3 regions of the Aureimonas sp. AU20 genome follow, and region 1 is predicted to be linked to each of the others. Evidence: predicted binding sites of a transcription regulator. Region 1 holds the regulator's gene; each other region holds the start of a gene.
The links. Region 1 encodes PhoB, which activates phosphate uptake and scavenging genes when phosphate is short. Its sites were predicted from a motif close to TGTCATNNANCTGTCAT; they were not measured.

Region 1 (10,152 bases):
CGCCTCCATGACGCCGGCACGGGTCTGTCCGGCGGCCAGCAGCAGCGCCTGTGCATCGCTCGCGCCATCGCCGTTTCGCCCGAGGTGATCCTGATGGACGAGCCCTGCTCGGCCCTCGATCCGATCGCGACCGCCACGGTCGAGGAACTGATCGACGAGCTGAAGCAGAACTTCACCATCGTCATCGTCACCCACTCGATGCAGCAGGCGGCCCGCGTCTCGCAGCGCACGGCGATGTTCCACCTCGGCAAGATCGTCGAGGTCGGTTCCACGGAAAAGATGTTCCAGAACCCCGACGACAAGCGCACGCAGGACTACATCACCGGCCGCTTCGGCTGACCTCGCTCCCGGCTCCCGCAGCCTTATCGGGCCGGGAGTCGTTCTCCGCGAAACAGGGAGAGTTCGTTTCATGGAACATCACATCGTCTCGTCCTACGACGACGAACTGAAATTCATCCTTCGTCGCATTTCCGAAATGGGCGGCCAGGCCGAGCGCATGGTCGAGCAGGCGGTCTCCGCCCTGATCCGCTCCGATTGGGGTCTGGCGCAGTCCGTCGTTGCCGACGACATCCTTCTCGACACGCTGCAGCGCGAAGTGGACGAACGCGCGGTCCTCACGATCGGCAAGCGCCAGCCGATGGCGCACGACCTGCGCGAGATCGTCGGCGCCATCCGCATCTCCAACGATCTCGAGCGCATCGGCGATCTCGGCAAGAACATCGCCAAGCGCGTGATCGCGGTGACCGACCACAAGCAGCCGGTGCAGCTGGTGCGCGGCATCGAGCACATGTCGGAACTGGCGCTGGGCCAGCTGAAGAACGTGCTCGACGTCTATGCCACGCGCGACGACGTGCGGGCACTGGAAATCCGCGCCCAGGACGCCGAGATCGACGCGCTCTACACCTCGCTCTTCCGCGAACTCCTGACCTACATGATGGAAGATCCGCGCAACATCACGGCCTGCACGCATCTTCTCTTCTCGGCCAAGAACATCGAGCGCATCGGCGACCACGCGACCAACATCGCCGAGACGGTCTACTACATCAAGACCGGCAAACAGATGGAGGTCGAGCGGCCCAAGAGCGACTCGACGCCCTCGATCGCCTCGCCCTCTTCCGGCCTGAACGGGTAAGTCGCATGGGCGCCCGGATCACCGTCGTCGAGGACGAGGAGGCGCTGGGCGTCCTCCTTCGCTACAATCTTGAGGCCGAGGGTTACGACGTCGACGTGATCGCGCGTGGCGACGAGGCCGACCTGCGGCTGAAAGAGGGCGTGCCCGACCTTCTTCTGCTGGACTGGATGCTGCCCGGCCTGTCCGGCGTCGAGCTTTGCCGGCGCCTGCGCACGCGGCCCGAGACCGAACGCCTGCCGATCATCATGCTGACGGCGCGCGGCGAGGAAAGCGAGCGGGTGCGCGGCCTTTCGGTCGGGGCGGACGACTATGTCGTGAAGCCCTTCTCGACTCCCGAGCTCATGGCCCGCGTGCGCGCCATGCTGCGTCGGGTGAAGCCCGAGCGCATCTCCAGCCAGCTCGTGGCGGGCGATCTCGACCTCGACCGCGAGACGCATCGCGTGCGCCGCGCCGGCCGCGAGGTCAAGCTCGGACCCACCGAGTTCCGCCTCCTGGAGTTCCTCATGCAGTCGCCCGGCCGCGTCTTCTCGCGCGAGCAACTGTTGGACGGCGTCTGGGGTCGCGACATCTATGTCGACGAGCGCACCGTGGACGTCCATGTCGGGCGTCTGCGCAAGGCCATCAACCGGGGCCGCCAGCGCGACCCGATCCGCACCGTGCGCGGGGCGGGCTATTCGCTGGACGAGAACTTCACCGCCGCCGCGCGGCCCGTGCAGCAACGGGCCGAGGCGAGCTGAGGCTCAGCCGTCCTTCCAAAACGAAAACGCCGCGAGAGCCAAACGGCTGCTCGCGGCGTTTTCGTTTGGCGGACGAGGGCGATCAGCCCTCGGCGCTCTCGTCCTTCAGATAGGGCTCGACCGTGCCCTTCAGCTTCATCAAGAGCGGCTTGCCCTGGCGGTCCTTGGCCTTGCCGGCGGCCACGCGCACCCAGCCTTCGCTGACGCAATATTCCTCGACATTGGTCTTCTCGTTACCGTTGAAGCGGATGCCGATGCCGCGCGCCAGCAGCGCCTCGTCATGGAACGGGCTGTCCGGGTCGATCGCCAGACGGTCGGGAAGGGCGGGGGTATCGGTCATGTCATAGCCTTTTCGAAAGGGGCCTCGCGCGCCGGCCGGACCGGCGCCCAGATCAGAAAGCGTCTTCCGCTCGCATGGCCTGCCTCATAACGCAGGACAGGCGCGAGCGGGAGACGCTTTCTGGCAGGAAGGCCGGGGGAGCGGCCGGCGCAAAGAAAAGCCCGGCGCGAAGGCCGGGCTCTAAACCGCGATGGATGGAAAGCGCCTGAAGCATTCCGGCTTGCCGGAACGCTGCAAGGTCCACGATTTCGTCTCATGTCTCGGAAAAGCGTTTCCGCCTTGCCGGGGAACGCCCTTAGCGAACGCGGCGGCGCTCCGACATCGGCTGGAAGGCGATGCGCGCGTGGTGCTTGCAATAGGGCGAGGAGTCCTGGGAATGGTTTCCGCAGAAGCGGAAGTCCGGGCTCAGCGGGTCGCCCAGCGGCCATTTGCAGGTGCGGTCGGAAAGCTGCACCAGCGTCAGGTTGCGCGACATGGGCACGACCTCGCCGCCTTCGGAATGACCGAACGGCTGGGCCTCCTCGAAGGCGCCGGCGTCCGGGTCCATCTTAAGGGCCGTGGCGCCCACCGAATGGATCATCGGCTGGCGGAGCGGCATGGGCGCGCGCGGCGGGGCGGAAGTGGGCATGGAGGGCGTCAGGATGCGCGGCGCGGCGCTCGGCGTCGGCATGGGGGCCGAGGTGGGCGTTGCCACCGGAGCCGCGACGGGCGCAGGCGCGAACTCGCGGCGCGGGGCGGGCGGCTCCACCGCCGCGATCGACGGCGCGGCCACCGGCTCCGGCACGGGCGCGGCGGCGACCGGCACGGGCTGGGGCGCGGGCTCGAAGGCTGGCGCGACGCGCATCGGCGCCACGGGGGCGGCCTCGGCGGGGCTCTCGTCCGCGCCGCCCTTGGGGCGGTTGTCCAGCTTCAGCCGGTGAACCTTGCCGATCACGGCGTTGCGCGTCACGCCGCCGAGCTCCGCCGCGATCTGGCTGGCGCTTCGACCTTCGCCCCAAAGGCGGGTGAGCAGCTCGATGCGCTCCTCGGTCCAACTCATGAACAGACTCCTCGTACTCTGTCGCTGCGGGAGGGCGGCCGGTGCCGTCATCCATAGCCCCTGTCGACCCCTTGCGGATCGACGGGACTTCCCACACGAAATCTGGTGTCTGAGAGGGTTCTAGAACGCGAGTGCGAAGGGCGGCAAGAGTGGGCGCCGCCGGGCGAATCGTTTCGCCCCCTTTTCAACAGCTTATGGGTGCGGAGCGACGTTTACGGAAGCATAGAGGCTCGCAAAAGGCGAAACTTCGGCTTTCGTTGACAATTCGCGCCCCGGCCATGGTATAGGCAGCGCGTTGCGCGCGGGCTTATTGTGCCTGCCGCTCCGGCCGCCTTCGCGCCGCCGTTCCCTCCATTGTCCATGCCAACGAGAAGTATCGCCATGGCCGAGACCCACGACAATCCGCTGTTTGCCACCTTCGCGCGCGCGGACCTTCGAGTGGAGCGAGGCGAGGGGGTCTGGCTGCACATGTCGGACGGGCGCAAGTTTCTGGACTTCACCGGCGGCATCGCGGTGAACTCGCTCGGCCACGCCCATCCCCATCTCGTGGCGGCGCTCACCGAGCAGGCGGGCAAGCTCTGGCACACGTCCAACCTCTTCCACGTGCCTGGGCAGGAAAAGCTCGCCGGCCGGCTGGTCGAGGCGTCCTTCGCCGATAAGGTGTTCTTCACCAATTCCGGCGCCGAGGCGCTGGAATGCGCCATCAAGACGGCGCGGCGCTACCAGTATGTCTCAGGGCATCCCGAGCGCTTCCGCATCGTGACCTTCGAGGGCGCCTTTCACGGCCGCACGCTGGCCACCATCGCCGCTGGCGGTCAGGCCAAGTATCTCGAAGGCTTCGGCCCGAAGGTCGAGGGCTTCGACCAGGTTCCCTTCGGCGACGTGGCGGCGCTGCGCGCGGCGATCGGCGCCGAGACGGCCGCGATCCTGATCGAGCCGATCCAGGGCGAGGGCGGCATCCGCGCGCCCGACGCCGGCTTCCTGAAGCTGATCCGCGATCTCTGCGACGAGCACGGCCTGCTCCTGATCTTCGACGAGGTGCAGACCGGCGTCGGGCGCACCGGGCGCTTCTTCGCCTATGAGATCACCGGCGTCACGCCTGACATCCTGGCCTCGGCCAAGGGTATCGGCGGCGGCTTCCCGCTCGGCGCGTGCCTTGCCACGGACGAGGCCGCCAAGGGCATGACGCCCGGCACGCACGGCACGACATTCGGCGGCAACCCGCTCGCCATGGCGGTGGGCAATGCCGTCCTAGACGTGGTCCTGGGAGAGGGCTTCCTCGACCAGGTGCGCCACAACGCGCTTCTGTTCAAGCAGAGCCTTGCCTCGCTGGCCGATCGCTATCCCGCCGTGGTCTCGGAAGTTCGCGGCGAGGGGCTCCTGATCGGCCTCAAGGCCGTGGTGCCCAACACGAAGCTGATCGAGGCGCTGCGCGATCATTCGATGCTGGCGGCACCCGCCGGCGACAATGTCGTGCGCTTCCTGCCGCCGCTCACCGTCACCGAGAGTGAAATCCGCGAGGCGATGGAGCGGCTGGAGGCCGCCGTCGCCGACCTGTCCCAGTCCCATCCCGAAAGCAGCGCGGCATGAGCCAAGTTCTCGCCTCCGCGCCGCCGGCCGTTTCGGCCGTCCGGCACTTCATCGATCTGTCCACCATGAAGGGCGGGGATCTGCGCGCCATTCTGGACGACGCGCGGGAGCGCAAGGCGCTCGGCCGCCAGGGCCCGCGCCCGCTCGAAGGGCGCATGCTCGCCATGATCTTCGAGAAGCCCTCGACGCGAACCCGCGTGTCGTTCGACGTCGGCATGCGCCAGCTCGGCGGCGAGACGCTGTTTCTGTCGGGCTCGGAAATGCAGCTCGGCCGGGCCGAGACGATCGCCGACACGGCGCGCGTCCTGTCGCGCTATGTCGACGCGATCATGATCCGCACCACGGATCATTCGCGCCTTCTGGAAATGGCGGAAGCGGCGACCGTGCCCGTCATCAACGCGCTGACCGACGACACGCATCCCTGCCAGATCATGGCCGATCTCCTGACCTTCGAGGAGCATCGCGGCCCGGTGAAGGGCAAGACCTTCGCCTGGACGGGCGACGGCAACAATGTCCTGAACTCCCTGATCGAAGCGGCGGGGCGGTTCGACTTCGCGCTGCGCGTGGCGACGCCCGAAGGCTCCGAGCCCGATCCGCGCTATGTCGAGGCGGCGCGCGCTGCGGGCACGCGTCTGCACCTCACGCATGACGCCCTGGAAGCCGTGTCGGGCGCCGACTGCGTCGTCACCGACACCTGGGTGTCGATGGGCCGCGAGGATCAGGCGCGCGGGCACAATGTCTTCATGCCCTATCAGGTGAACGAGCGGCTGATGGCACATGCCGATCCGCAGGCCCTCTTCATGCACTGCCTGCCCGCTCATCGCGGCGAGGAGGTGACGGACGAGGTGATCGACGGGCCTCAGTCCGTGGTCTTCGACGAGGCCGAGAACCGACTTCATGCCCAGAAGTCGATCCTTGCCTGGGTGTTCGGGAACGTGGCGACGCATGGCTGAAGATCATCTGGAACTCGGCGAATTCGGTTTCGCCGGCGACGACGCGGTCGTGCCCTATGCGGTCGAGGCGCTGGACGCGCGCGGCCGCGCCGTGCAACTCGGCGCCATGGTGGACCAGATTCTGGCCCGCCACGACTATCCCGCCCCGGTCGCTCAGCTTTTGGCCGAGATGATCGTTCTCACCGTGCTGCTCGGCACCTCGCTGAAGTTCGACGGCAAGTTCATCGCCCAGACCCAGACCGACGGTCCCGTCGATCTCCTGGTGGTGGACTACACCGCGCCCTCCAGCGTGCGCGCCTATGCCCGCTTCGACGCCGAGCGTCTGGCGGAAGCCGTGGCGGCGCATCAGGCCGATCCGCCCTCGCTGCTCGGCTCGGGCATCCTGGCGCTGACCATCGACCAGGGCGCGCACACGCAGCGCTACCAGGGCATCGTGGAGCTGAACGGGGACTCGCTGGAAAGCGTGGCGGAAAACTACTTCCGCCAGTCCGAGCAGATCCCAACCACCATTCGTCTGGCCGTGGCGCGCATCGCGCGCCGCGCCGAGGCGGGCGGGTTCCGGGAAAGCTGGCGCGCCGGCGGCTTGATCGCGCAGTTCCTGCCCTCCTCGCCCGAGCGCATGCGCCTGCGCGATCTGCCGGGCGGCGATGCGCCGGAGGGGACGCAGGAGCCTCAGTTCGACGAGGACGACGCTTGGACCGAGGTTCAGGCGCTTGTCGGCACGATCGAGCCCTCCGAGCTCGCGGACCCCGAGGTCGGCGTCGAGCGGCTGCTCTTCCGCCTGTTCCACGAGCGCGGCGTGCGCGTCTTTCCCGGCGTGCCGGTGCGCGACGACTGCTCCTGCACGCGCGAGAAGATCCGCGGCGTGCTCGAGAACTTCTCGCCCGAGGACATCGCCGAAAGCGTCGAGGACGGGGCGATCAACGTGACCTGCGAATTCTGCGGCGAGGCCTACACGTTCTCGCCGGACGAATTCCATCACGACCACGACCACGATCATGGCCGGGAGAGCGAGCAGGGCCATAGCCACGGTCAGAGCCGCGGCGACAAGCACTGATCGGTTGGCGCCGCGTCAGTTGAGGACGCGCACGCCCTCCGGGGCATCCAGCGAAAAGGCGGGCACTTCGATGTCGAAGGCCCGTCCGTCCGCCGTTTCCATGCGGAACGAGCCGCGCATGATGCCGGACGGCGTGCCCAGCGGGCAGCCCGACGTATAGGTGAAGCTGTCGCCCGGCGAGAGGATCGGCTCCTCGCCCACCACGCCCGGCCCGCGCACTTCCTCCACCTGCCCGCGCCCGTTGGTGATGTGCCAATAGCGCGAGCGCAGCTGCACCGTCTCGCGCGAACCGTTCTCGATCTCGATGCGATAGGCGAAGACCCAGCGTCCGTCTTCGGGGTCGGACTGGTCGGGAAGAAAGCTCGGGCTCACGCAAACCGTGATGTGCCGCGTCGTCGCCTTGTACATGTCTGAACGTTTGCCTGCCGGGTGGCGGGCCGCCGAAGCGGCCCGCGATGGGATTTGTCGAAGCCCTCTCTGCCTTCCGACCAAGGCGAAGCCGAGGCGAAGGGCAGGGAAGGTGCTGCCTGCGTTTTTAGACGGCGGCGAGCGCCCGCTCCAGGTCCTCCACCAGATCGGCGCCGTCCTCGATCCCCGCCGAGAGGCGCAGGAGGCCGGGGCCGATGCCCAGTTCCGCGCGCGCCTCGTCGGTCAGGCTCTTGTGCGTCGTGGTGGCGGGGTGGGTGATGAGGCTCTTGGCATCGCCCAGATTGTTGGACAGCTTGATGATCTGGAGCGCGTTGGAAAATCGGAAGGCCGCCTCCTTGCCGCCCGCCAGCTCCACCGCGATCAGCGTCGAGCCGCCCGTCATCTGCCGCTTCACCAGCTCGGCCTGCGGATGGTCGGCGCGGCCGGGATAGAGCACGCGCGCAACCTTGGGCGATGCGGCGAGAGCATCGGCCATGCGCGCGGCGTTGGCCGTTTGCTGCGCGACGCGCAGCGGCAGGGTCTCGAGGCCCTTCAGCAGCGTCCAGGCGTTGAAGGGCGAGAGCGAGGGGCCGGTGTGGCGGAAGAAGTCCTGGACGTTCTTCTCGATCCACTCGGCCGAGGACAGGATGACGCCGCCCAGGCACCGGCCCTGGCCGTCGATATGTTTGGTGGCGGAATAGACGACGACGTCTGCACCGAGCTCCAGAGGCTTCTGCTGCAGGGGCGTTGCGAAGACGTTGTCGACCACCAGAACCGCGCCCGCCGCATGGGCGATCTCGGCGACGGCCCGGATATCGACCAGTTCCAGCGTGGGGTTGGTCGGGCTTTCCAGGAAGAAGAGCTTGGTCTCGGGTCGCACGGCGGCGCGCCACTGGTCGAGATCGCGCCCGTCCACCAGGGTCGAGGACACGCCGGCGCGGCCGAGCACGGTCTCGATGATGTAGCGGCAGGAGCCGAACAAGGCGCGCGCGGCGACCACATGGTCTCCCGCCTTCACCGCGCATTGCAGCGCGGTCGAGATCGCGGCCATGCCGGAGGCGGTGGCGCGCGCGTCCTCGGCGCCTTCCAGCGCCATCATCCGCTCTTCGAACATGCGCGTCGTCGGGTTGGCGTAGCGGGAATAGACATAGCCCGGCTCTTCGCCCTTGAAGCGCGCCTCGGCGGCCTCGGCGGTGGGGTAGACGAAGCCTTGCGTCAGGAACAGCGCCTCGGACGTCTCGCCGAACCCGGAGCGCATCGTGCCTCCGTGGACCATCTGGGTGGCGGGCCGCAGGCGCGATGTCTCGTCGGGCTTGGACATGAGGATCACTCCGAGGGCCGACTTCATGAAGGGCTACGCCTTCGGAACCGCTCGGGAGAACTCGAGAAACGGCCCTTTAGCGAGTTGTTTAACGTGGCTGCAAGCCGGCCGGCAAAATCACCACGGCAAGACGCATAAGCCGCGACCGGCCACAAATCAATCGCCGCCATGCCGCAGCGGGACGGGATTTTTACCGTGACGCCAAGGTCGGGCGTCGATCCATCTCGATTTTTCCCCGCGACGCCTGTAGGACCCGTGCATGACCGGCGGTATTCTTCCTGATCGAGACATTGCGGCGCTGTTCGAGGCGGGCGGCATCACGGCCGATCGGGTCTTCGACGCCGACCAGATTCAGCCAGCGAGCCTGGACCTTCGGCTCGGCTCCAGGGCCTACCGCGTGCGCGCCAGCTTCCTGCCGGGGCGGGGCGCCTGCGTCGCCGACAAGCTCGCGCGCTTCTCCATGCACGAGATCGACCTGACGGGCGGCGCCGTTCTGGAAACGGGCTGCGTTTATGTCGTGCCGCTGCAGGAGGCCCTGGCGCTGCCGCCCGAGGTTCGCGCGGCGGCCAATCCGAAATCCTCCACGGGCCGGCTCGACATCTTCACCCGCGTGATGGTCGACGGCGCGCAGGAGTTCGACAAGGTGCCGGCCGGCTATCGTGGTCCGCTCTTCATCGAGATCAGCCCGCGCACCTTTCCGATCGTGGTGCGGCCCGGCTCGCGCCTCAGCCAGATCCGCTTTCGCACCGGAGACGCGCAGCTCGGCGAAGCGGAGCTGGCCGCGCTTCACGCCAGCGAACGGCTGACCAGCACGGCGGACGCCAACATTTCGGGTGGCGGCATCGCCCTCTCGATCGATCTCCTGGGCAATGCCGACGGTCTCGTCGGCTATCGCGGCAAGCGCCACACGGGCGTGGTGGACGTGGACAAGCGCGCCGCACAGCCCGTGCTCGACTTCTGGGAGCCGATCCATCGCTCCGGCACGGGCGAACTCGTGCTCGATCCCGACGAGTTCTACATTCTCGTGTCCGAAGAGGCGGTGCATGTCCCCCCCGCCTATGCCGCCGAGATGACGCCGTTCGACCCGCTGGTCGGCGAGTTCCGCGTTCACTACGCCGGCTTTTTCGACCCCGGCTTCGGCCACAGTCTGGCCGGCGGCACGGGCAGCCGCGCGGTGCTGGAAGTGCGCAGCCACGACGTGCCCTTCATTCTGGAGCACGGCCAGATCGTCGGCCGCCTCGTCTACGAGCGCATGGCCTCGCTGCCGAGCCGGCTCTACGGCATCGACCTCAATTCCAACTACCAGGCCCAGGGGCTTAAGCTTTCCAAGCATTTCGTCTGACGCGCAGCGCGAGTGAGACATGGTGGGAAGCGGAATGCAGCCGGCGCTGATCGGGCTTCTGGTCGCTTTCACGATCGCTTTGGCGCTCTTCGCGCGCCGCGCCCGGCGCATCGCGCGCGAGGCGAGGCGCGAGATCGATGCTCTCCGCGTCGAAGAGGCGGCCCGCGAGGAGGAGGCCGAGCGGCGCCGGCAATATTTCGAGGAGAACGACGTCTCGCGCTCCGCGAACCAGC
Region 2 (10,152 bases), 860 kb from region 1:
GAAGAAGGGCTGCGCAGCGAAGTCGAAGCCGATCCAGCTCCAGACCGCGAGGCGCCGAAGCGGCTTGGCCGGAGGCTCGGGGCCATCCGGCGCGTCGGGCTCGGCACCGATGTCGTGGCGCGGGCCGCCGGCCAGGCGCTCGGCCGCCGGGTGGCCGGTGCGCGGGGGCGCGCCAAGGGCGTGTTCGGGCAAGGGCTCTGTCATGCTCGGCTCCCGTCGATGGTCCGCGCGCCCCTCCCGGTTCGGGCGGGGTGGCCGGCATAGGCTCTAGAGCGTGTTTGGCGCCATGGACAGGTTCTTGTGTCGGACCGGGCATCCTTGCCGATCCCTGCCGCGCCGGTGCGGCGGCGCCCTGGCCACCCCGCCTCTGGGTTGCACTCCGGCGACCCGCGGCGGATGGCGCAGAACCGGTCTCGGAAGACTTGGCAGGCCGGGCCCGGCAGCGCGGTTCGACGGAAACGGTCAAGGCAAGGCAGCGCCTTGCCAAGACTTCATGCGCAGCCCCCGCAAGGCCTCTTGTGGCCCCGCGAAAAACAGCCCACAAAACCGCTTCGACCACGGGTTCAGTCCTGGAATTCCCGGACGCGTCGGTCAACGGGAGGACATCATGGCCAAGGGTCAGATGCGCAGCAACAAGGAAACGCGCAAGCCGAAGGCGGACAAGACCAAGAAGGTCGAGCCGACCGCGATTGGCGTCCCCGGCAAGTTCGCGACACCCCAGAAGGACACCAAGAAGTAAGATGCCTTTCGCCGCGACCGGCGGCGCATGTCGCCGGTCGCTAGGAAGGATGGGGTGAGTTCAGCCTCCGCCGTGCTCGATGCTGGTCTCTTGGGACAATCCATCACGAACCGAGCGGTGCGGGGATCGGCGCTCCGGGGTCGATGTCGGTGGCGCTCGGGCGCCCTGTCCTCCGGCCGCGAACGAAGGCTCGGAGCGGCGTCTCGACGAAGCGATAGAGCAGCCAGCCCGCTCCGATCGACACCAGGATCGCCGCAATCACCACGGCCCCTTCGGCCAGGGGCGACGCGGCGGCGAGGCCGAGACGCCGGCCCACCTGGCGGAACGCGGTCAGGACGAAGGGGTGGGCAAGATAGAGCGAGTAGGACGCATCCCCCAACTCGCGCAGCCAGGGCGCCTCGAAAAGCTGCCCCTGCCGCTCCCGGCACAGGCCGGCGAAGACGATCAGCGTGGCGCCCGACCCGAACCAGGCGACCCGCGAGAACCCGTCGCCGCTCTGCCGCTCCGCGCCAAGTCCCATCAGCAGCATGCCGACGAGCACGCAGCCGAAGAGAACCACGCCGGGCAAGGCGGGAAAGCGCTCGGACCGCAGCGCGTAGCCCAGCACGGCGCCGGCCAGGAACTCCAGAAGAAACGGGTGTGTGTAGGTCTGCAGCACCGGGCTTTGCGGCGTCAGCAGGGCGCCGAGGGCGACGAGGCCCGTAATCGTGGCGAGGAGCGCCAGCATCCGTGGCCCCTTGCGCGGGATCAGCAGCATGATGGCGAAGAGGGCATAGAAGTACACTTCGTAGACCAGCGTCCAGCCGATCTTCAGAACCGGCGCGTCGTCATGCGCGATCAGCAAGAGCGACAGGACGGCATGGGAGAGCGTCGCCGACCCGTCGATAAAGGCGGAAGGCAGGACGACGTAGAGCCCCAGGCTCGTGAGCGTCAGCAGCCAATAGAGGGGATAGACGCGTTCGAAGCGCCGCCGAAGAAACGCGACCGGCCGCATCGGCCGGCCAAGCGTGGTGTGCATCATGATGAAGCCGCTGATGCAGAAGAAGAGATCCACGCCGGAATAGCCGAACTTGCGCGGCAGGCCCCAGGCATAATCGGCGAGATAGACCTTGGTGTGGAAGTAGACGACCAGGACCGCCGCCACGCCGCGCAGGTATTGGATCGATAAAAAAGTGCGAGGCATAGGCCGGATCTGGATGGGAGAAATTCCGGAACTCTATTGATCTGCTGATGGTTCGGAAAGGATACGACTTATCCTGTTCTTATAAATCTAAAATCTATATTTTAAAAGACGGGTGAGTTCCGCTTTCCCGTTGCGACCCTTCCATCCGTCCCTGCGCTGTGGCGCGGTCATAGGTGAAGCGGCCGTTATCCCGCGAGGGCAGTCCACCGATGGTCCGCCCTATGCGCCCGGTTGGTTGCCAGGCGGCCGACCGGCAAACCTCCCCCACGCCATAGGGTCGGCAGAGAGGTCGCAACTTGCGCGGAGGCTAGCCCTTTCGGTCCATCCCGGGCTTGTTGTCAGGCCGCCAAGGCTCCTTTTTGAAGCATCATGAGCATGGCCCTGCGGTTGCCGCGCTGATGCTCCAACCATCTTCGGTGACGGGGCCGGCGCCGCATGGCGCGCCGGCCCCGTCGATGCCTTCCCTCGGCCCCGTCTAGTGCCCCAGATCCTGCAAGAGGCCAGCGGCGAGCGTCAGGCGGGAGACGGAGGTTTCGCCGGTGCCGGCGAGGCGCGCCATCTGCTCGCTGGCATCGCGCAGGGCGTCGCCCTGGCTGGCGAGCCAGTCGGCCACGGGGTTTTCGCCCTCGCCCTTCTGAAGCGCGAGGGTCGTCAGGCGGCGGCGCTCGCGGGCGATCTGGCTCGCGGCGCGCTCGAGCGCCAGTGTCTCGTAATAGTCGGTCGGGCGCAGAGTGCCGAGCGCGGCTTCCAACTGACCAATGCGCAGGGCATGGGACAGTTCGAACGTGGCGCGCACTGTGGCTTCGATCGGCTGCGATGTTTCACGTGAAACGGCGTCCATGTCCGGCACTAAGGCCAGCAGCGGCAGGAGGGCGAGGTCGGCGGCTAGATCCTGCGGCACGCCGCGTTGGACGAACTCGGCCTCCGCCGCTTCCACGCCCTGCCGGGCGCGCTCGCTGGCCAAACTCGCCAGTTGGGGCTTCAAGCGTCGCACCCGCTCCTGAAGCGCCGCGACGGCCGGGCCGAGATCCACCGTGCCAGCCCGCACCAGGCCGACCGTCACCCGCTGGAGGAAGGCGGACACGGCGGCATAGAGCTCGTTCTGCGTGTCGCCGGGCAGGGCGGCGTCGAGCGCGTCGATCCGGGCCAGGAGATCGGCCATCTCGAACCCGTCCGCCGCCAGGACGAAGCCTTGGCAGACCGCGCTGGCGTTGCGGCCCGTTGCGTCGCGCAGCACCACGGCGAAGCTCGGGCCCAAGCGGTTGACGAGGTCGTTGGCCAGACCCGTCGCGACGATCTCGCGGCGCAGCCGGTGCCCGTCGATCTCGGCGGCGAAGCGCTGGCGCATGGCCGGCGGGAAGTAGGAGACGAGCCGCTCGTGCAGATAGTGATCGTCCGGCAGCGGGCCGGAGACGATGCCGTTGAACAGGTCGATCTTGGCATAGGCGAGGAGCACGGCGAGTTCGGGCCGGGTCAGGCTCTGGCCCTTGGCGCGAAGATCGGCGATCGCCGCGTCGGTGGGCAGCGTCTCCACCGCGCGGTCGAGCGCGCCGGTCTCCTCCAAGACGCTCATCAGACGGGCCTGGAGCGACAGGCGGGCCGCGCCCGCGCGCTGTTCCAGCGAGAGCGCCAGGGTCTGCTCGTAATTGTTGCGCAGAACCAGCCGCGCCACGTCGTCGGTCATGGAGGCGAGCAGCGTATCGCGGTCGGGGCGGAGCAGGCGCCCGCCGGCGACCGCCGCGCGCAGCGCGATCTTGATGTTCACCTCGACGTCCGACGTGTTGACGCCCGCCGAATTGTCAATCGCGTCCGTGTTCAGCCGCACGCCGGCGCGGGCCGCCTCGATGCGGGCCTGCTGGGTGAGCGCGAGATTGGCGCCTTCGCCGACCACCTTGGCGCGGATGTCGCGACCCGTGATGCGCACGGCGTCGTTGGCGCGGTCGCCCACATCCAGATTGCTCTCCGCGCGGGCGCGCACATAGGTGCCGATGCCGCCGAACCAGAGCAGGTCCACCGGCGCGCGCAGGATGGCGGTGATGACCTCCTGCGGCGTGCCGGTTCGCTTGTCCCAGCCGATCGCCTCGGCGGCCTCGGCCGAGAGGGTGATGCGCTTTTCGCGGCGCGAGAAGACGCCGCCGCCTGCGGAGATTTTCGAGCGGTCGTAGTCGTTCCAGGAGGAGCGCGGGAGGTCGAACAGGCGGCGCCGCTCGGCATAGGACGAGGCCGGGTCCGGCTGCGGGTCGATGAAGATGTCGCGATGGTCGAAGGCGGCGACGAGGCGCGTCTGGGTCGAGAGCAGCATGCCGTTGCCGAACACGTCGCCCGACATGTCGCCGCAGCCGGCTGCGGTGAAGGGCTCGGACTGGATGTCCCAAGCCTTGTCGCTGGCGCCCATCTCGCGGAAATGGCGCTTCACCGCCTCCCAGGTGCCGCGCGCCGTGATGCCCATGGCCTTGTGGTCGTAGCCCGCCGAGCCTCCGCTAGCGAAGGCGTCGCCCAGCCAGAAGCCGCGCGCCTCGGCCACGGCATTGGCCGTGTCGGAGAAGGTGGCCGTGCCCTTGTCGGCCGCCACCACGAAATAGGGATCGAGATCATCGTACCGCACGACGCCGTCGGGCGTCACCGTCTCGCCCGCCCCATCGATATTGTCTGTGACCGACAGGAGCGAGGCGATGAAGACGATATAGGCCGAGCGGCCGGCCTCGAACCAGACGTCCCGCTGCGCGGGGTCGGGCAGGCGCTTGGGGTAGAAGCCGCCCTTGGAGCCGACCGGCACGATCACCGCGTTCTTGACCTGCTGCGCCTTCACGAGGCCGAGCACCTCGGTCCGGTAGTCCTGGGAGCGGTCGGACCAGCGCAGGCCGCCGCGCGCCACCGGGCCGAAGCGCAGATGCACGCCCTCGACGCGCGCGTCGAACACGAAGATCTCGCGGTAGGGCACGGGCGCGGGAACGCCCTCCAGAAGATGCGGGTCGAACTTGAAGGCGAGCGCCGGCTCGACCTGCGTCGGCCGCGAGTTGGGATCGGCCGAAACATGGGGCACGGCGTAGAAATTGGTGCGCAGCGTGGCGAGCACGGCGGAGAGGAGGCGGCGGGCGACGCGGTCCTCGTCCAGCGTTTCCAAGGCGTCGAGCGAGGCGCGAAGGCGCAGGAGAACCGGCAGCGCGCCGCGCCGGGCGGCGCGCTCGGCCTCGCCGTCGCCCTTCAGCTCATCGGGGAGATCATCCGCCTGGTCGGCGCGCGCGGGGTCGAAGCTGGCAGTAAAAAGCAGGGCGAGATCGCGCGCGATACCCGGCTGGCGCTCCAATACCTGCGCGATGAAGGCGTCGGTATAGGCAAAGCCGGTCTGCCTGACATAGCGGGCATAGGCGCGCAGCAGATTGGCGGTGCGCCAGTCCAGCCCGGCGGCGAAGACCAGCGCGTTGAACCCGTCGTTCTCGATGCGCCCGTCCGTGACGGCGGCAAAGGTCGCCTCCAGCGCGGCGCCGCCATCGGGCAGGGCGATCTCGCCGCCCGAGCGCAGCGTCAGTTCCATGTCGTGCAGCCACACGGTCGTCTCATCCGGCCGGCGCATTTCGAAGGAGCGCTCGGCCACCGCCGAGAAGCCCATATTCTCCAGGATCGGCACGCGGCGCGAAAGCGACAGCGGCTGGGCGAGATTGTAGAGGCGAAGCCGCAGAACCTCGGCACTGTCGTTCGGCCGGCGATAGAAATCGGCGGCGAGGCGCTGCGTGTCGGACAGCGCCAGCATGTGGAGCGCGTCGCCCACCGCTTCGTCCGGCGGCACGAGGTCGCGGTAGCCGTCCGGCAGGCCGGGCGCCATGGCCATCAGCTCGCCATGCTTGCCGGCGAGCGCGCTTGCCCGCTCGAAGCCGAGCATCCAGTCGCGGGCGAGATCGGTGATCGCGGCTTCCAGCTCGGCCGGGTCGGGCTGCGGGGTCGGGCCGCCGCGACGGCCGATGATGAAGTGTATCGAGGCGAGCGACCCTTCGGGGAAGGCGGGATACCAGGCCGAGACATGGCCGTCGTAGCGCTCGGCCAGGAGCAGCCCAATCTCGTCGCGCAGCCGCGCGTCGTAGCGGTCGCGCGGCACGAAGACGAGGACGGAGGCGAAGCGGTCGAACCGGTCGATGCGCGGCAGGACGCGGATGCGCGGGCGCTCGCCCAGCTCCGTCACGACGCCGATGAAGTCGGCGAGGAGATCGGTGTCGATCTGGAACATCTCGTCGCGCGAATAGGTGTCGAGCGCGACGCGCAGGGCCTTGGCCGAATGCGAACGGGGCGAGAAGGCGAAGCGCTCGATCACCGCCTCGGCCTTGCGGCGCAGAAGCGGGATGGAGAGAACCGAACTCGCATAGGCGTTGGAGGCGAAGAGGCCAACGAGCCGGGTTTCCCCGACGAGCCGCCCTTCCGCGTCGCGCCGTTTGATGCCGACATAATCCATGTAGACGCGGCGATGAACGCGCGAGCGGGCGTTCGCCTTGGCGACGATGAGCGGCGCGGGGTCCTCCAGAAAGGCGCGGACCTCGGCGCTGGTGGCCGAGCCCGGCGCCTCGCGGCGCAGGACGCGCACCTCCGGGTCGGTCAGGATGCCGAGTTCGGAGCCCTCGACGCGGCGCAGCGCCTCACCCTCGGGGAAGTAGCTGAAGTCGCGAAGGCCGAGGAAGATGAAGTTCTCGTCGCAGAGCCAGCGCAGGAGCGCGGCGCCTTCGCGCTCGGCATCGGCGCGGGCGGGGTCGCCCTCACTTGCGGCGCGCGCTTCGATCTCGCCGGCGGCGGCCTCGACGCGGGCGCGCATGGCCTGATGGTCGCGATTGACGACGCCGACTTCGCTGAGGATCGCTTCCAGATCGCGGGCCAGCGCTTCTTCCGCGCGCGGCTCGGCGGTGGGCTCGATCGCCACCTGGATCAGGCTGACGCGCTCCGTTCCGCCTTCGCGGCCGGCGGCGCGGAACGCGGCCGGCGCGCCGGAGGCATCGCGCGACACGTCGAGCACGGGATGGGACACGGCGTGGATGGCCGGGGCGCGGGAGGCGATGGCGGCCGTCACGCTGTCGAACAGGAAAGGCATATCGTCATGGACGAGCGTGACCAGCGTCACGGGTTCGCCGAGGCGCGCCGCCTCGCTGAAGCGCTCGACGCGGACCTTGGACCCGCCGGGGCGATGGGCGGCGAGAAGATCGGCGGCGCGCTCGGCCATGCCGGCGAGAAAGGCGGGGTCGAAGGGCGCGAGATCCTCGGCCGGCGGGCGCGCGAAGAGAAGAGGCGCGAGCCGTGCCGCCATGCCGCCGTCCGGCAGGCGCGACAGGGCCGCTTGGAGGATGGCGCGCTTCTCGCCGGTGGAATCGGGCATGGTGCTTCCTCGCTTGGAACCGCAGGGCTGTTCTCGCCCCGTTCGGTCGGGGAGGGACCCTGGCAAGACCGGCTGGCGCGGGGCTTTCCGCCGCCTCGGGCGTGCCGGTCCTTCTCTAATCGGCGTTCGCGACGGGCCGATGGCAGGCCCGCTCTCCGTTTGGGTGTCGCCACCAAGGATGGGACGGCGCGCTCAGATTTCCACCAGCCGGTCCGGAATGGCGTTGCGCCCGGCCGGGTCCGGCGGAAAGCGGGCGGCGAGCAGCGCGCCGCTGCGGCCCACCGCCGCCTCGAAGCCTTCGACCAGCCGGTCGCCCTTGGCGGCCTCCACCAAGCCGGCGACGATCCCGTCCCATTCGGCCTGAGGCACCTCGGCCGCGATGCCCTCGTCGGCGATCACCTCGGCATAACGTTCCGCCTCCGAAACGAAAAGGAGGACGCCGGTGCGCTCGGGCGTGCGGTGGAGATTGTGGGCGAGGAACTGCGCCCGCGCCATGCGCGCGGCACGCGCCCGGGCGAGGGCCGGGGGCACGAAGAGCATGGTGAGATGCGAGGAGCGCAGGAGAAGAAAGAGGATCGCAGCGCCTGCCAGCTGCGCGGTTTCCACCAGAAGGGCGGGAAGGGCGAGGCCCGACAGAGCGGCGACGAGCGCCGCCACCCAGCCGAAGAGGAGCGAGAGCGCCAGCGCCAGCGTGGCGGCGACGAAGCGATAATCGTCGCTCGCGCGGGCGAAGACGGCATAGATCTCGCCGCCGGTCTCCCGCTCCGCCGCCGCGATGGCCCCGGCGATGCGGGCATGGTCCTCTGGGGTGAAACGAAGCGCCATCCTGTCTCCTACCAGCTTCCCGACGAGCCGCCGCCGCCAAAGGACCCGCCGCCGCCCGAGAAGCCGCCGCCGGACGAAGAACCGCCGCCGCCCCAGCCCGAGCCGCCTCCGAACCCACCGCCCCAGCCGGGGCTGATGGGAATGGCGCGTCGGCGCCGGCGGGCGGGCATGGCCGAGCCGCCGTCCGGCCCGCTTCCGGGGCCTCCGCGCCCGCCGCCGAAAAGGCGCGACAGGAGGGCGGCCAGAAGCGGGCCGACGGCGACGAAGAGAATGAAGAGGATGACCGCAAGGCTCAGCCAGCCATCCGAGCCCTGTCCCTGTCCCTGCCCCTGGCCCTGCCAGCCTGCGTTACGCTCGGCGCGGGCCTGGACCTCGGCGGCGTCGCCGCCCAGGATCTGCAGGATGGCGTCGGTTCCGGCGCGGATGCCGCCGGGATAGTCGTTGGCGCGAAAGCGCGGCAGGATGTCGTTCTCGATCACGAGCCGCGACAGCGCGTCGGTCAGCGTGCCCTCCAGCCCATAGCCGACCTCGATGCGCACGCGCCGGTCGTTCTTTGAAACGAGAAGGATGACGCCGTTGTTCTCACCCTCCCGCCCGATGCCCCAGGCGCGGCCTAGCCGGTAGCCGTAGTCGGCGATCTCGTACCCTTGCAGATCGGGCACGGTGGCGACCACGACCTGATCGCTGGAGCGCTGCTCGAAGGCCTCGAGCTTTTGCGTCAGCTCCGCCTTCGTGGCCGTGTCCAGAAGGCCCGCGCTGTCCACCACCCGGCCGGAAAGCGGCGGGAAGGTCTGCGCCAGGGCTGGCCCCGCAAGGGCAAACCCCACGAAAAGCGGGAGCGTCAGAAGGGCCAGCAGCCAGAGCGCGGCGAGCGCCGAGGCGCGAACCGGCCGCTTTGTCTGACGGGCAGGATGGGCGCGCATGGCCGCCCTCGCCTCAGCGGTTGAACGAGACGGGCGGCGGCGTCGCGGCGCCGGTGTTGGCTTCGAAGACCTGCATGGGCTTGGAGTCGGGGTAGAGGACACCGGCGATCCAGCGGCCCGGAATGGTGCGAAGCTCGGTGTTGTAGGCCTGCACCGCCTCGATATAGTCGCGCCGCGCCACGGCGATGCGGTTTTCGGTGCCTTCCAGCTGGCTCTGCAGAGCCAGGAAATTGGCGTTGGACTTGAGGTCGGGATAGCGCTCCACGGTGACGAGCAGGCGGGACAGGGCGCCGCCCAACTCCTCCTGCGCGGTCTGGAAGCGCTGCACGGCGGCGGGGTCGGTCAGCTGGTCGGCGGTGATCGTGGTCTGCGTCGCCTTGGCGCGCGCTTCCGTCACCGCCACCAAGACGTCGCGCTCCTGCGCGGCATAGCCTTTCACGGTTTCCACCAGATTGGGGATCAGATCGGCGCGGCGCTGGTACTGGTTCTGCACCTCGCCCCAGCTCGCCTTGGCGCGCTCTTCCAGCGTCGGCACGTTGTTGACGCCGCAGGCCGACAGAAGCGGGGCGAGAACCAGGAGCGCGAGGGCGAGGCGCCACCTTGCGAAGCGGGAAACGCCCGAGGGGGCGAGCGACAGGGACACGGGGGCAGTCCTCCGGGATGCGGGCACGTTCGCGCCATATAGGGCAAGATGTCGCGGCGGGCAGGGCCCGCGCCCCGACCCTCGGCAGGGGGGCGAATTCGTGTGCGACAAGCGGGCGCCGACTTGCCCGAAGCCCGCTTTTCCGGCAGGTTCGCCGCCATGACAGGACGATCCGACGACCGGGAGCGCCGCGACGAGGCCGAGGCCATCCTGCGCCGCGTGCGCCAGGAGACCGAGCCGCAGACCGGGGTCGCGGCCGAGCGGATGGTGCTCGGCGCGCGGCGGCATTTCTGGGCGGGCGATGCCGACCCGGCCGATCGGATCGAGGTCTGGGGCACGCGCATCGGCCGGCTGGCGGGGCTGGCGGCCTTTCTCGTGCTCGCCGTGCTACTCGTCATCCAGCTTTTGGCGGAGTGAACCAAGCGTCCATGTCCCAGGTCCCTCCCGCGTCGGGCGAAAAGCCGGCGGTCATTTCGATCTCGTCCC
Region 3 (10,152 bases), 1.7 Mb from region 1:
GTTCAATCCCAGCCGCACGATCATGGCGCAGGTCATCGAAAGCGCTGTGATTCACGGCTCGATGGGCGCGGACGAGGCGCGAACCAAGGCCAAGGCGCTGTTTCGCGAACTCGCCCTGCCGCATCCCGACACGATCGGCGACCGCTATCCGCATCAGGTCTCGGGCGGACAGTTGCAGCGGCTCCTCGCCGCCATGGCGCTGTTGAACGACCCCGACCTCGTGATCTTCGACGAGCCGACGACCGCGCTCGACGTCACCACGCAGATCGAGGTTCTCTGCTCGTTCAAGAAGGCGGTGCGCGATCGCGGCATCACCGGCATCTATGTCAGCCACGACCTTGCCGTGGTGGCACAGATCGCCGATCGCATCGCCGTGCTGCGCGACGGCCGCCTGAAGGAAGTGGCGCCGACGCAGGAGATCATCACCGACGCCAAGGACCCTTATACCCGCCAGCTCCTGGCCGCCGCCGAGCCCGCCAGCCGGCGCGAGGGCGCGCCCGGACCGGACCATGCCGCAGCGCCCATTCTGGAAGCCAAGGGAATTCTGGCCGGCTATGGCCAGCGCGAGCGCGACGGCAGCCCCAAGGTGCGCATTCTAGACGATGTCGGATTCCGTCTGCCCAAGGGCGGCACGCTGGGCGTCATCGGAGAGTCCGGGTCGGGCAAGTCGACGCTCGCGCGCGTCGTCGCCGGCATCCTGCCGGCGTCGCGGGGCGAGGTGCGGCTCGCCGGCAAGGTCCTGGCGCCGTCCCTAAACGAGCGCCCGCGCGACGAGCTTCGCCGCGTGCAGATCGTCTTCCAGAACGCCGACACGGCGCTGAACCCGGCGCAGACGATCGGCGAGATCCTCGGCCGCCCCCTCGCCTTCTATCATGGCCTCGGTGCCGCCGAACGACAGAAGCGCACGTTGAGGCTGCTCGATCTCGTGCGCCTGCCCGCCGGCGTTCTCGACCGTCTGCCGTCCGAAATGTCGGGCGGGCAGAAGCAGCGCGCCAATCTCGCCCGGGCGCTCGCCGCCGATCCCGACGTGATCCTTTGCGACGAGGTCACCTCGGCGCTCGACACGGTGGTGGCCGAGGCGATCCTCGACCTTCTGGCCGAGCTGAAGCGCGAACTCGCCGTGTCCTATGTCTTCATCAGCCACGATCTCGGCGTGGTGCGCGCCATCAGCGACGAGGTCCTGGTGCTCCAGAACGGGCGCATCGTGGAAAGCGGGCCGACCGAAACGCTGCTCGCCAACCCGCGCGAGGACTACACCAAGCTGCTCCTTTCCTCCGTGCCGGAACTGCGCACCGGCTGGCTGGACGAGGTGAACGCCAAGCGCCAGCAGGCGGCCTGACGGGGGGCGGCTTCAGCCGCGATCTTCTGCCGGAACGCCGCCCGCAAACGCTTCGAAATGGGCCGCGCACGCGCCGGCCCCGGCACCATCTTCCGCGCGAACGGGATCAATCTCGGGCTCCAGCCTTTCCACCGGAGCCCGTCCCATGCGCGCCAACTCCCTGATCGAACTCGATCGCGAGCACCTGATCCACCCCGTCGTGTCCTGGAGCGGGCACGAGAAGCGCGGTGCCACCGTGCTTCAGTCGGCCAAGGGCGTGATGCTGACCGACAGCGAGGGGCGCGAGTTGATCGACGGCTTCTCCGGCCTCTGGTGCGTCAATGTCGGCTACGGGCACGAGTCGATCGTGGAAGCGGCGGCCGAGCAGATGCGCCGCCTGCCCTATGCCACCGGCTATTTCCACTTCTCCTCCGAGCCCGCCATCCGGCTGGCCGCCGGCATCGCAGAGCTGGCGCCGGGTGATCTCAACCATGTCTACTTCACGCTCGGCGGCTCGGACGCTGTGGATTCGGCCGTGCGCTTCATCCGCTATTTCTACAATGTGACGGGCCGCCCGACCAAGAAGCACATGATCGCCCTCCAGCGCGGCTATCATGGCTCTTCCACGGTCGGCGCGGGCCTCACCGCGCTCCCCGTCTTCCATGACGGGTTCGACGCGCCGATGCCGATCCAGCACCACATCGCCTCGCCCTATCCCTATCGCAACCCGAACGGATCGGACGATGCCAGCGTCATCGCCTCCTCCGTCGCGGCGCTGCGCGCCAAGGTCGAGGAACTGGGGGCGGAGAATGTCGCGGCCTTCTTCGTCGAGCCGGTGCAGGGTTCGGGCGGCGTGATCGTGCCGCCCGACGGCTGGCTGAAGGCGATGCGCGAGGCCTGCCGCGAACTCGACATTCTCTTTGTCGCCGACGAGGTCATCACCGGCTTCGGGCGCACCGGCCCGCTCTTCGGCTGCGAGCATGACGGCGTGGTGCCCGATCTGATGACGGTCGCCAAGGGCCTCACATCCGGCTATTCGCCGATGGGCGCGGTGCTCCTGTCCGACACGATCTACCGGGCGATCGCCGACAACGCGCCGGCCGGCAAGCCGATCGGCCACGGCTTCACCTATTCCGCCCATCCGGTTTCGGCCGCCGTCGGCCTCGAAGTGCTGCGCCTCTACACCGAGGGCGGCATCCTGGCGAACGGCCAGCGCTCGGGCGCCCATTTCACGCAGCGCCTGCAGGCGCTGGAAAGCCATCCGCTGGTCGGCGACGTCAGAGTGCGCGGCCTGCTCGCGGGCGTCGAGCTGGTGACCGACAAGCAGAAGCGCCTGAAGCCCACGGCCGACCTCAAGGTCGCCGAGTATCTCAGCCGCCTCGGCTACGAGAAGGGGCTGATCTTCCGCGCCTTCGCAGACGACATCGTCGGCTTCGCCCCGCCGCTGGTCTGCACGATCGAGGAGATCGACCTGCTCGTCGACCGGTTCGAGGCGGTGCTGGACGGGCTGCTCGAGATCCCCGACATTCGCGGCGCCCTGGCGGCTTGAGGGAGAGGGTCGATATGAGCGAGACCAGACATTACACGATCGCCGTGATCCCGGGGGACGGGATCGGCCTCGAAGTCATGCCCGAGGGCGTCAAGCTCTTGGAGGCGGCGGCGCGTCGCTTCGGCTTCACGCTGGACCTCCGGCACCACGAATTTGCCTCCTGCGATTATTATCTCCAGCACGGCAAGATGCTGCCGGACGACTGGAAGGCGATCCTTTCGCCGATGGACGCGATCTTCTTCGGCGCCGTCGGCTGGCCGCAGAAAGTGCCCGACCACATCTCGCTCTGGGGCTCGCTCCTGCAGTTCCGCCGCGAGTTCGACCAGTATGTGAATCTTCGCCCGGTGCGCCTCATGCCGGGCGTGCCCTGCCCGCTGAAGGGCCGCGAGCCCGGCGACATCGACTTCATGGTGGTGCGCGAGAACACGGAAGGCGAATATTCCGCCGTCGGCGGCACCATGTTCCCTGGCACCGAGCGCGAGGTGGTGATCCAGGAAACGGTGATGAGCCGCCACGGAACGGACCGCATCCTGCGCTTCGCCTTCGATCTGGCAAAGGCCCGGCCGAAGAAGCACCTGACCTCGGCCACCAAGTCCAACGGCATCGCCATCACCATGCCCTGGTGGGATTCGCGGGTCGAGGCCGTGGGCGCGGACTATCCCGACGTGCGGCGGGACAAGTACCATATCGACATTCTCACCGCGCATTTCGTCCTGAACCCGGACCGGTTCGACGTGGTGGTGGGCTCCAACCTCTTCGGTGACATCCTCTCCGATCTCGGTCCGGCCTGCACGGGCACGATCGGCATCGCGCCCTCGGCCAACATCAACCCGGAAGGGCGCTTCCCCTCCTTGTTCGAGCCGGTCCACGGCTCGGCGCCCGACATCGCGGGCCAGGCCATCGCCAATCCGATCGGCCAGATCTGGACGGCGGCGATGATGCTGGAGCATCTCGGCGAGACGGAAGCCGCAGCGGCCCTCGTCGCGGCGATCGAAACCGCGCTTCAGACGCCGGAGGGACGCACGCGCGATCTCAAGGGCGAGGCCTCGACCGGCCAGGCTGGCGATGCCGTGCTGCGCGTCTTCGAGGGCTGATCTCGGCGCGATCCCCTGACATAATAAAGCCCGCGCCGAGCGATCGACGGGGGCCTTTTTGCCTGTTCGGCGGGAGACTATTGGGCGGCGACGCCCGCCCTCTCGCCTTCTTCGAGCGCATCGCGCAGGAGCGCGGCCGTCCCTGCATGGATGGCATAGGCGCCGTCCGCGTGCTGGCCGATCTCGACCTCCAGCCCCAGTTCGCGGCAGATCGCGGCGCCGCCGGCGATGTCCCACATCGTCGTCACCGGCTGGATGTGCCCGTCGAAACGACCGAGCGCGGCAAACAGCATGGAGACCGACGTGCAGTGAAAGGATTCCACGATCCAGTTCCGCTCGCGCAGGCGGCGCTGCAGCGCGATCGCGGCCTCCAAATCCTCGCCGGGACTGTCTCCAAGCGACACCAGACCCAGCCCTTCGACCGTGACCCGGCGCTCGAACGGAACGCCGTTGCGCAGGACGCCGGCCCCCTTGGCCCCGGCCATGAGCTCGCCGAGGCACGGCGCGGCGATGGCGCCGACGGTGGGCTCGCCCTCCTCCACGAAGCCGAGCGACACGCCCCAGAGCGGCGAGCCGGCGAGGAAGTTCGACGTGCCGTCGATGGGATCGACGATCCAGTAGCGCGCGGCGGTCTCTCCGCCCGCTTCCTCGCCGACCACGGCCTCGCCTGGGAAGCGCTCGGCCAGCAGGGCGCGCACGCGCGTCTCGATCGTGCGATCGGCGTCGGACACGAAATCGCGCGGACCGGCCTTGGTCTCGACCGCCAGCCCCGCGCGCTGCGAGAAGAAGCCGAGCGCGTCGTTCGCTGCGGCCTTCACGATCTCGCTCGCCGCGTCGCGGCGCGCCATGCGCGCGAGCGTCACGGACGGGCGCTCTTAAGACCGCGCCCGGCGAGATAGGCGACGAGAGCCTGCGACTCGTCGGTCTGCATCGCGCCGACGCCGAGATCGAGCAACCGCCCCCAGATGGCGTCGGGGTCGGCCATGGCCGCCGTGTCGTTGAAGTCGGTCATGTGAGCCACGTCCAGCGTGTTGAGCCAAATCCGCGCGCCGATCGTGCGCGCCACTTCCATGCCCGTTTCCAGATCGGCGACGCAATGGGGCTTGCACTCGATCATGAACGGCGACAGCGGCGCCAGCGCGGCGAGATCGCCGGCAAAGCCCTGCGGCGCCGAGACGACGACTGGCATGAAGGGCAGCGGGCCGAAGGCGGGATGATCGGTCGGCAGCTGCGCCAGCTCGCCGGATTTCAGCTCGGCCTTTACGACCACGCCGGCGCCGAAGCCGCCGCTGAGGATTTCGGCCGAGACCGCCGGCAGCTCGCTCACCGACTTGGTGTCGATATTGACGAGCACGCGCCCGCGCGCCTCTTCCAGCGCCTCGAAGAGCGAAGGCACCCGCTTCTCCGTCAGTGCCGCGCCCTTGCCGCCGCCCCGCTCACGAAGCCGCATCCGGCGGATGGCCTCGCCCGTCTCAGCGCGGACGGGGCCGGTTCCTTCCGTGGTGCGGTCCAGCGTGTCGTCGTGGATCACCACCATCGCGCCGTCGGCGGCTTGGCGCACGTCGATCTCCACCATGCCGACGCCGAGCGCGATGGCGTCGCGAATGGCTTGGATAGAGTTTTCGGGCGCCCGCGCCCAGGAGCCGCGATGGGCGATCACCAGGATATCGGCCGGGTCGAAATCCAGAACGGGAGAGCGCAGCGACAGCGGCTCGGCGGCGGGAGCGGCGAAACGGGAGGTCATGGGGGCTCGGACGATTTGTGAAGGGGAAAGGCTGATCTCACGGCGAGAAGCGGTGGACGCCGAGCCGGGCGCTAGCACGGACCTCATGTCACCTCGGTGACAGTCTCGTCATGGATTTTTGACGGATGTGAAACAAAACCGCGAATGTCTGTTTCACGGACCGTCATCCAAACTTCATTGTACTCGCCGTCCGCCATTACCTAGTAGAGCGCCGCGACGAACAACAAGAGTTCGGCAACAATTTTTCGGATCGATGGGGCTAAGATGCTGACGAAAATCTTCGGCGCGGCGAGCGCGCTTGCGCTTTTGGCAGGTCTGTCGGGCACGGCGCAGGCCGCCCCGGTCAAGTTCGAGTTCTGGCACGGCCTTTCTGGCGATCTCGGCGAGCGGGTGCAGGAAGCCTGCACCAAGTTCAATGCCTCGCAGACGGACTACGAAATCAACTGCGTCAGCCAGGGCGCCTACGACACCAACCTGCAGAACACGATCGCCGCCTATCGCGCCAAGAAGCACCCGGCGATCACCCAGGTCTACGACGCCGGCACGCTCGACCTCATGATGTCGAACGCCTTCGTCCCCGCCAAGAAGCTGATGGCCGACAGCGGCTACAAGATCGACTGGGACAACTACTTCCCCGGCATTGCCAACTACTTCGCCACGGCGAAGGGCGAGCTGCAGTCCTTCCCCTTCAATTCCTCGACCGCCGTCTTCTACTACAATGCCGACGCCTTCAAGAAGGCCGGCATCACGGACGCGCCGAAGACCTGGGAACAGGTCGCGACTGACGCCCGCAAGCTGAAGGACGCGGGCTTCGAATGCCCGATGGCCATCAATTTCGACCCTTGGTTCTCGCTGGACCAGTTCTCCGCCATCCACAACCAGCCGATCGCCACCCAGGCCAACGGCTATAAGGGCCTCGACGCGGAAGTCGTCTTCAATAAGACGAAGGTCGTGGACGAGATCAAGTTCTGGAAGAAGCAGGCGGACGAGAAGCTCTTCGTCGTGAAGACCAAGGCGCTCGGCATGGACCCGATCCCGGCCTTCTCGTCGCAGACCTGCCAAATGGCCATGAGCTCGATCGCCGATCACGGCACGGTCGGCAAGACCATTCCCGCCGGCGTCGAGTGGCATGTCGCCATGCTGCCGGTCTTCGAGGGCACCGAGCGCCAGAAGTCGCTCGTCGGCGGCGCATCGCTCTGGGTCATGAAGGATCGCCCCGAGGCCGAATACAAGGGCGCGGCCGCCTTCCTGAACTTCATCGCCCAGCCCGACATGGTGGAATGGTGGTCCACCGTCACCGGCTACATCCCGGTGACCAAGACCGGTTTCCAGGCGATGAAGGCCAACGGCTTCTACGACAAGCCGCAGTTCAAGGGCCGCGAACTCGCCATCGAGAGCCTGAGCTTCACCGAGCCCTCCGACAACACGCGCGGCATCCGCCTCGGCAACTACACGCAGATCCGCAAGGAGTTCTCGACCGCGCTGGAGGCGATCTTCATGCAGAACGCCGACGTCCAGACGAGCCTCGACGAAGCCGCCGCGCGCTCCAACACGCTGCTGCGCCGCTTCGAGAAGACCTATGCCGGCCAGACGCTGAACTGAGCCGACCTGCCTTCAACCCGCGCCGCCGGTCTCCGTCAGGGGCCGGCGGCGCGCCTCATAGCGGATATCTCCCATGAAGCGCGTCGTCTTCAAGAGCCGCTGGGTTCCGGCCGTCGCCGCCCTGCCACAGCTCCTGCTCATCTTCCTTTTCTTCTACTGGCCGGCCGTTTCGGTCATGAATTGGGCCTTCACGCTGGAGCCGGCCTTCGGCGGCGCGGGCGAGCGCATCTTCGTCGGCTGGGAGAACTTCACCTCCGTCTTCGCCGACACCCAATATTGGAACTCGGTGCGCGTCAGCCTGATCTTCGCCTGTTCCAGCACTTTCATCACGCTCGCCCTCGCCCTGGTCCTGGCTCTCGCCGTTGACCGGCAGCTCAAGGGCTCGAAGTTCTTCCGCTTCTTCTACATCTGGCCCTATGCCCTGGCCGGACCGGCGGTCGGCACCGCCTTTCTCTTCATCCTCTCGCCCGAACGTGGGCTGATGGCGATCGTCAACGCGGCGCATCCCGACTTTTGGAACCCGGCGAAATACGGCAGCCACGCGATGATCCTGATCATCACCTGCTTCGTCTGGAAATGGGTCGGCTACTGCTTCATCTTCCTTTTGGCGGGCCTTCAGTCGATCCCGCGCTCGCTGACCGAGGCCGCCGCCATGGATGGGTCCGGCCCGCTGCGCCGCGCCATCGACATCCAGATCCCGATGCTGACGCCGACGCTGTTCCTCCTCTTGATTCTGATCGCGACGGAAAGCTTCGTCGGCAAGGACACCTACGGCATCGTCGACCGCACCACCTATGGCGGCCCCAACAACGCCACCAACGTCATGGTCTTCAACATCGTGGCGAAAGCCTTCGAAGGGCTCGACTATTCCGGCGCTGCCGCGCAGAGCCTCATGGTCATCGCCATCATCATGGTCTTCACCTTCGTCCAGTTCCGCTTCGTCGAGCGGCGCGTGCATTATCGCTGAGGGGCTGGCCGTGATCGAGAAAACCCCCTTCGCCAACATCGTCACCTACGCGATCCTGTTCGTCGCGCTGACGCTGGTGCTGGTTCCCTTCTGGATCGTGATCTGCGCCTCCACGCAGTCGGTCGCCCAGGTCAACGCCGTGCCCTTCAGCTTCGTGCCGGGCGGCGAGATGCTGAAGAACTACGCCGCCGCCTGGCAGCGCGCCGACCTTGGCCTGGCCCTCTTCAACAGCTTCGTCATGGCGGGGCTGGTGACGTCAGGCAAGATCGCCGTGTCGGCGCTCAGCGCCTTCGCCATCGTCTATTTCCGCTCGCGCTGGGGCATGGTCTTCTTCTGGCTCGTCTTCATGACGCTGATGCTGCCGCTCGAAGTGCGCGTCGTGCCGACCTACAATATCGCCGCCGACGCATTTCAGCCCTTCCGCCTCCTGATCCAGACGCTGACCGGCATCGAGGTCGGCATCGACTGGAACCTCCTCAACACCTATTCCGGCCTCACCCTGCCGCTGGTCGCCACCGCCACGGGCACGTTCCTGTTCCGCCAGTTCTTCATGACCGTGCCGGACGAGTTGGCGGAGGCGGCGCGCATGGACGGGTCCGGCCCCTGGCGCTTCTTCGTCGACATCCTTCTGCCGCTGTCGCGCACCAACATGCTGGCGCTCGCCACCATCCTCTTCGCCGACACGTGGAACCAGTATCTCTGGCCGCGTCTGATGGTGACCGACCCCTCCTACTCCACGGCCATGACGGCGCTGCGCGCGCTCCGCCCCTCCGAGAACGGGCTGCCGGACTGGAACGTCACCAATGCGGGCGCGCTGATCATCGTGCTTCCGCCGCTCATCGTCGTCGCCGTGCTGCAACGCTGGTTCGTGCGCGGCCTCATCGCAACCGAGAAATAAGGAGGGGGCCATGGCGCAGATCGACATTCGGAACCTTCGGAAATCCTATGGCGGCGCCAAGGCGACGCTGCACGGCATCGACCTCGCCTTCGCCTCCGGCGAGTTCGTGGTGATCCTCGGGCCTTCGGGCTGCGGCAAGTCCACGCTGCTTCGCATGATCGCCGGGCTGGAAGACATCACGGGCGGCGAGATCGCCATCGACGGGCGCGTCGTCAACAAGCTGGAGCCGCGCGAGCGCGGCTGCGCCATGGTGTTCCAGAACTACGCGCTCTACCCCCATATGTCGGTGGCCGAGAATATCGGCTACGCGCTGAAGGTCGCGGGTGTGCCCAAGGCGGAGCGCGAGCGGCGGGTGCGCGAGACGGCGGCGGTGGTCGGCCTTGCCGAGTTTCTCGACCGCAAGCCGGCGCAGCTTTCAGGCGGGCAGCGCCAGCGCGTCGCCATGGGCCGCGCCATCGTGCGCGAGCCCAGCGTCTTCCTGTTCGACGAGCCGCTGTCCAATCTCGACGCCAAGCTGCGCGTCACCATGCGCGCGGAAATCCGCAAGCTGCATCGCCGCCTTTCGGCCACCTCGATCTTCGTGACGCACGACCAGGTCGAGGCCATGACGCTGGCCGACCGGCTGGTGGTCATGAACGCCGGCCATGTCGAGCAGGTCGGCTCGCCGGCCGAGATCTACGAGCGGCCCGCGACGCGCTTCGTGGCGAGCTTCATCGGCTCGCCGCCCATGACGCTCCTGTCCGGCGAGCTCGAGGCCGACGACGCCATCCGCCTCAAGGACGGCCACCGCATCGCGCTTCCCGTCGGCTCGCGCGTCGGCCTCGGCGCGCGCCGCGTCGAGATCGGCATCCGCCCCGAACACGCCATCCTGACGCGGGTCGGCGCGCCCGGCAGCGCCGAGGCGGTGGTGGACTTCATCGAAGAACTCGGCGCCTCGCGCGTCGTCTATGCCGAACTCGGCGGCACGCTCTTCGCCGTCA

Region 2: a site for PhoB is predicted at 7,404-7,420, ahead of M673_RS02375 (NAD-glutamate dehydrogenase). Genes of this name have one in related genera too.
Region 3: a site for PhoB is predicted at 5,867-5,883, ahead of M673_RS07715 (glycerophosphodiester phosphodiesterase family protein). Genes of this name have one in related genera too.

What each region holds. Positions count from the first base shown of each region.
Region 1 covers NZ_CP006367.1:3,404,621-3,414,772, reverse strand. The annotation lists gene pstB (phosphate ABC transporter ATP-binding protein PstB) at 1-339, shown strand, start outside; gene phoU (phosphate signaling complex protein PhoU) at 410-1,132, shown strand; gene phoB (phosphate regulon transcriptional regulator PhoB) at 1,138-1,869, shown strand; gene M673_RS15555 (DUF3297 family protein) at 1,952-2,209, opposite strand; gene M673_RS25160 (GcrA family cell cycle regulator) at 2,505-3,248, opposite strand; gene M673_RS15545 (aspartate aminotransferase family protein) at 3,630-4,838, shown strand; gene argF (ornithine carbamoyltransferase) at 4,835-5,791, shown strand; gene M673_RS15535 (Hsp33 family molecular chaperone) at 5,784-6,848, shown strand; gene apaG (Co2+/Mg2+ efflux protein ApaG) at 6,864-7,256, opposite strand; gene M673_RS15525 (O-succinylhomoserine sulfhydrylase) at 7,384-8,604, opposite strand; SAM riboswitch at 8,634-8,711, opposite strand; gene M673_RS15520 (2'-deoxycytidine 5'-triphosphate deaminase) at 8,837-9,919, shown strand; gene M673_RS15515 (DUF2726 domain-containing protein) at 9,939-10,152, shown strand, end outside.
Region 2 covers NZ_CP006367.1:524,379-534,530, forward strand. The annotation lists gene M673_RS02365 (MFS transporter) at 1-204, opposite strand, end outside; gene M673_RS25075 (hypothetical protein) at 608-739, shown strand; gene M673_RS02370 (acyltransferase family protein) at 843-1,922, opposite strand; gene M673_RS02375 (NAD-glutamate dehydrogenase) at 2,398-7,275, opposite strand; gene M673_RS02380 (TPM domain-containing protein) at 7,468-8,100, opposite strand; gene M673_RS02385 (TPM domain-containing protein) at 8,109-9,023, opposite strand; gene M673_RS02390 (LemA family protein) at 9,037-9,666, opposite strand; gene M673_RS02395 (hypothetical protein) at 9,826-10,083, shown strand; gene pdxY (pyridoxal kinase PdxY) at 10,095-10,152, shown strand, end outside.
Region 3 covers NZ_CP006367.1:1,752,936-1,763,087, reverse strand. The annotation lists gene M673_RS07735 (ABC transporter ATP-binding protein) at 1-1,339, shown strand, start outside; gene M673_RS07730 (aminotransferase class III-fold pyridoxal phosphate-dependent enzyme) at 1,485-2,867, shown strand; gene M673_RS07725 (tartrate dehydrogenase) at 2,882-3,961, shown strand; gene M673_RS07720 (inositol monophosphatase family protein) at 4,039-4,824, opposite strand; gene M673_RS07715 (glycerophosphodiester phosphodiesterase family protein) at 4,821-5,705, opposite strand; gene M673_RS07710 (extracellular solute-binding protein) at 5,970-7,307, shown strand; gene M673_RS07705 (carbohydrate ABC transporter permease) at 7,381-8,274, shown strand; gene M673_RS07700 (ABC transporter permease subunit) at 8,285-9,172, shown strand; gene M673_RS07695 (sn-glycerol-3-phosphate import ATP-binding protein UgpC) at 9,183-10,152, shown strand, end outside.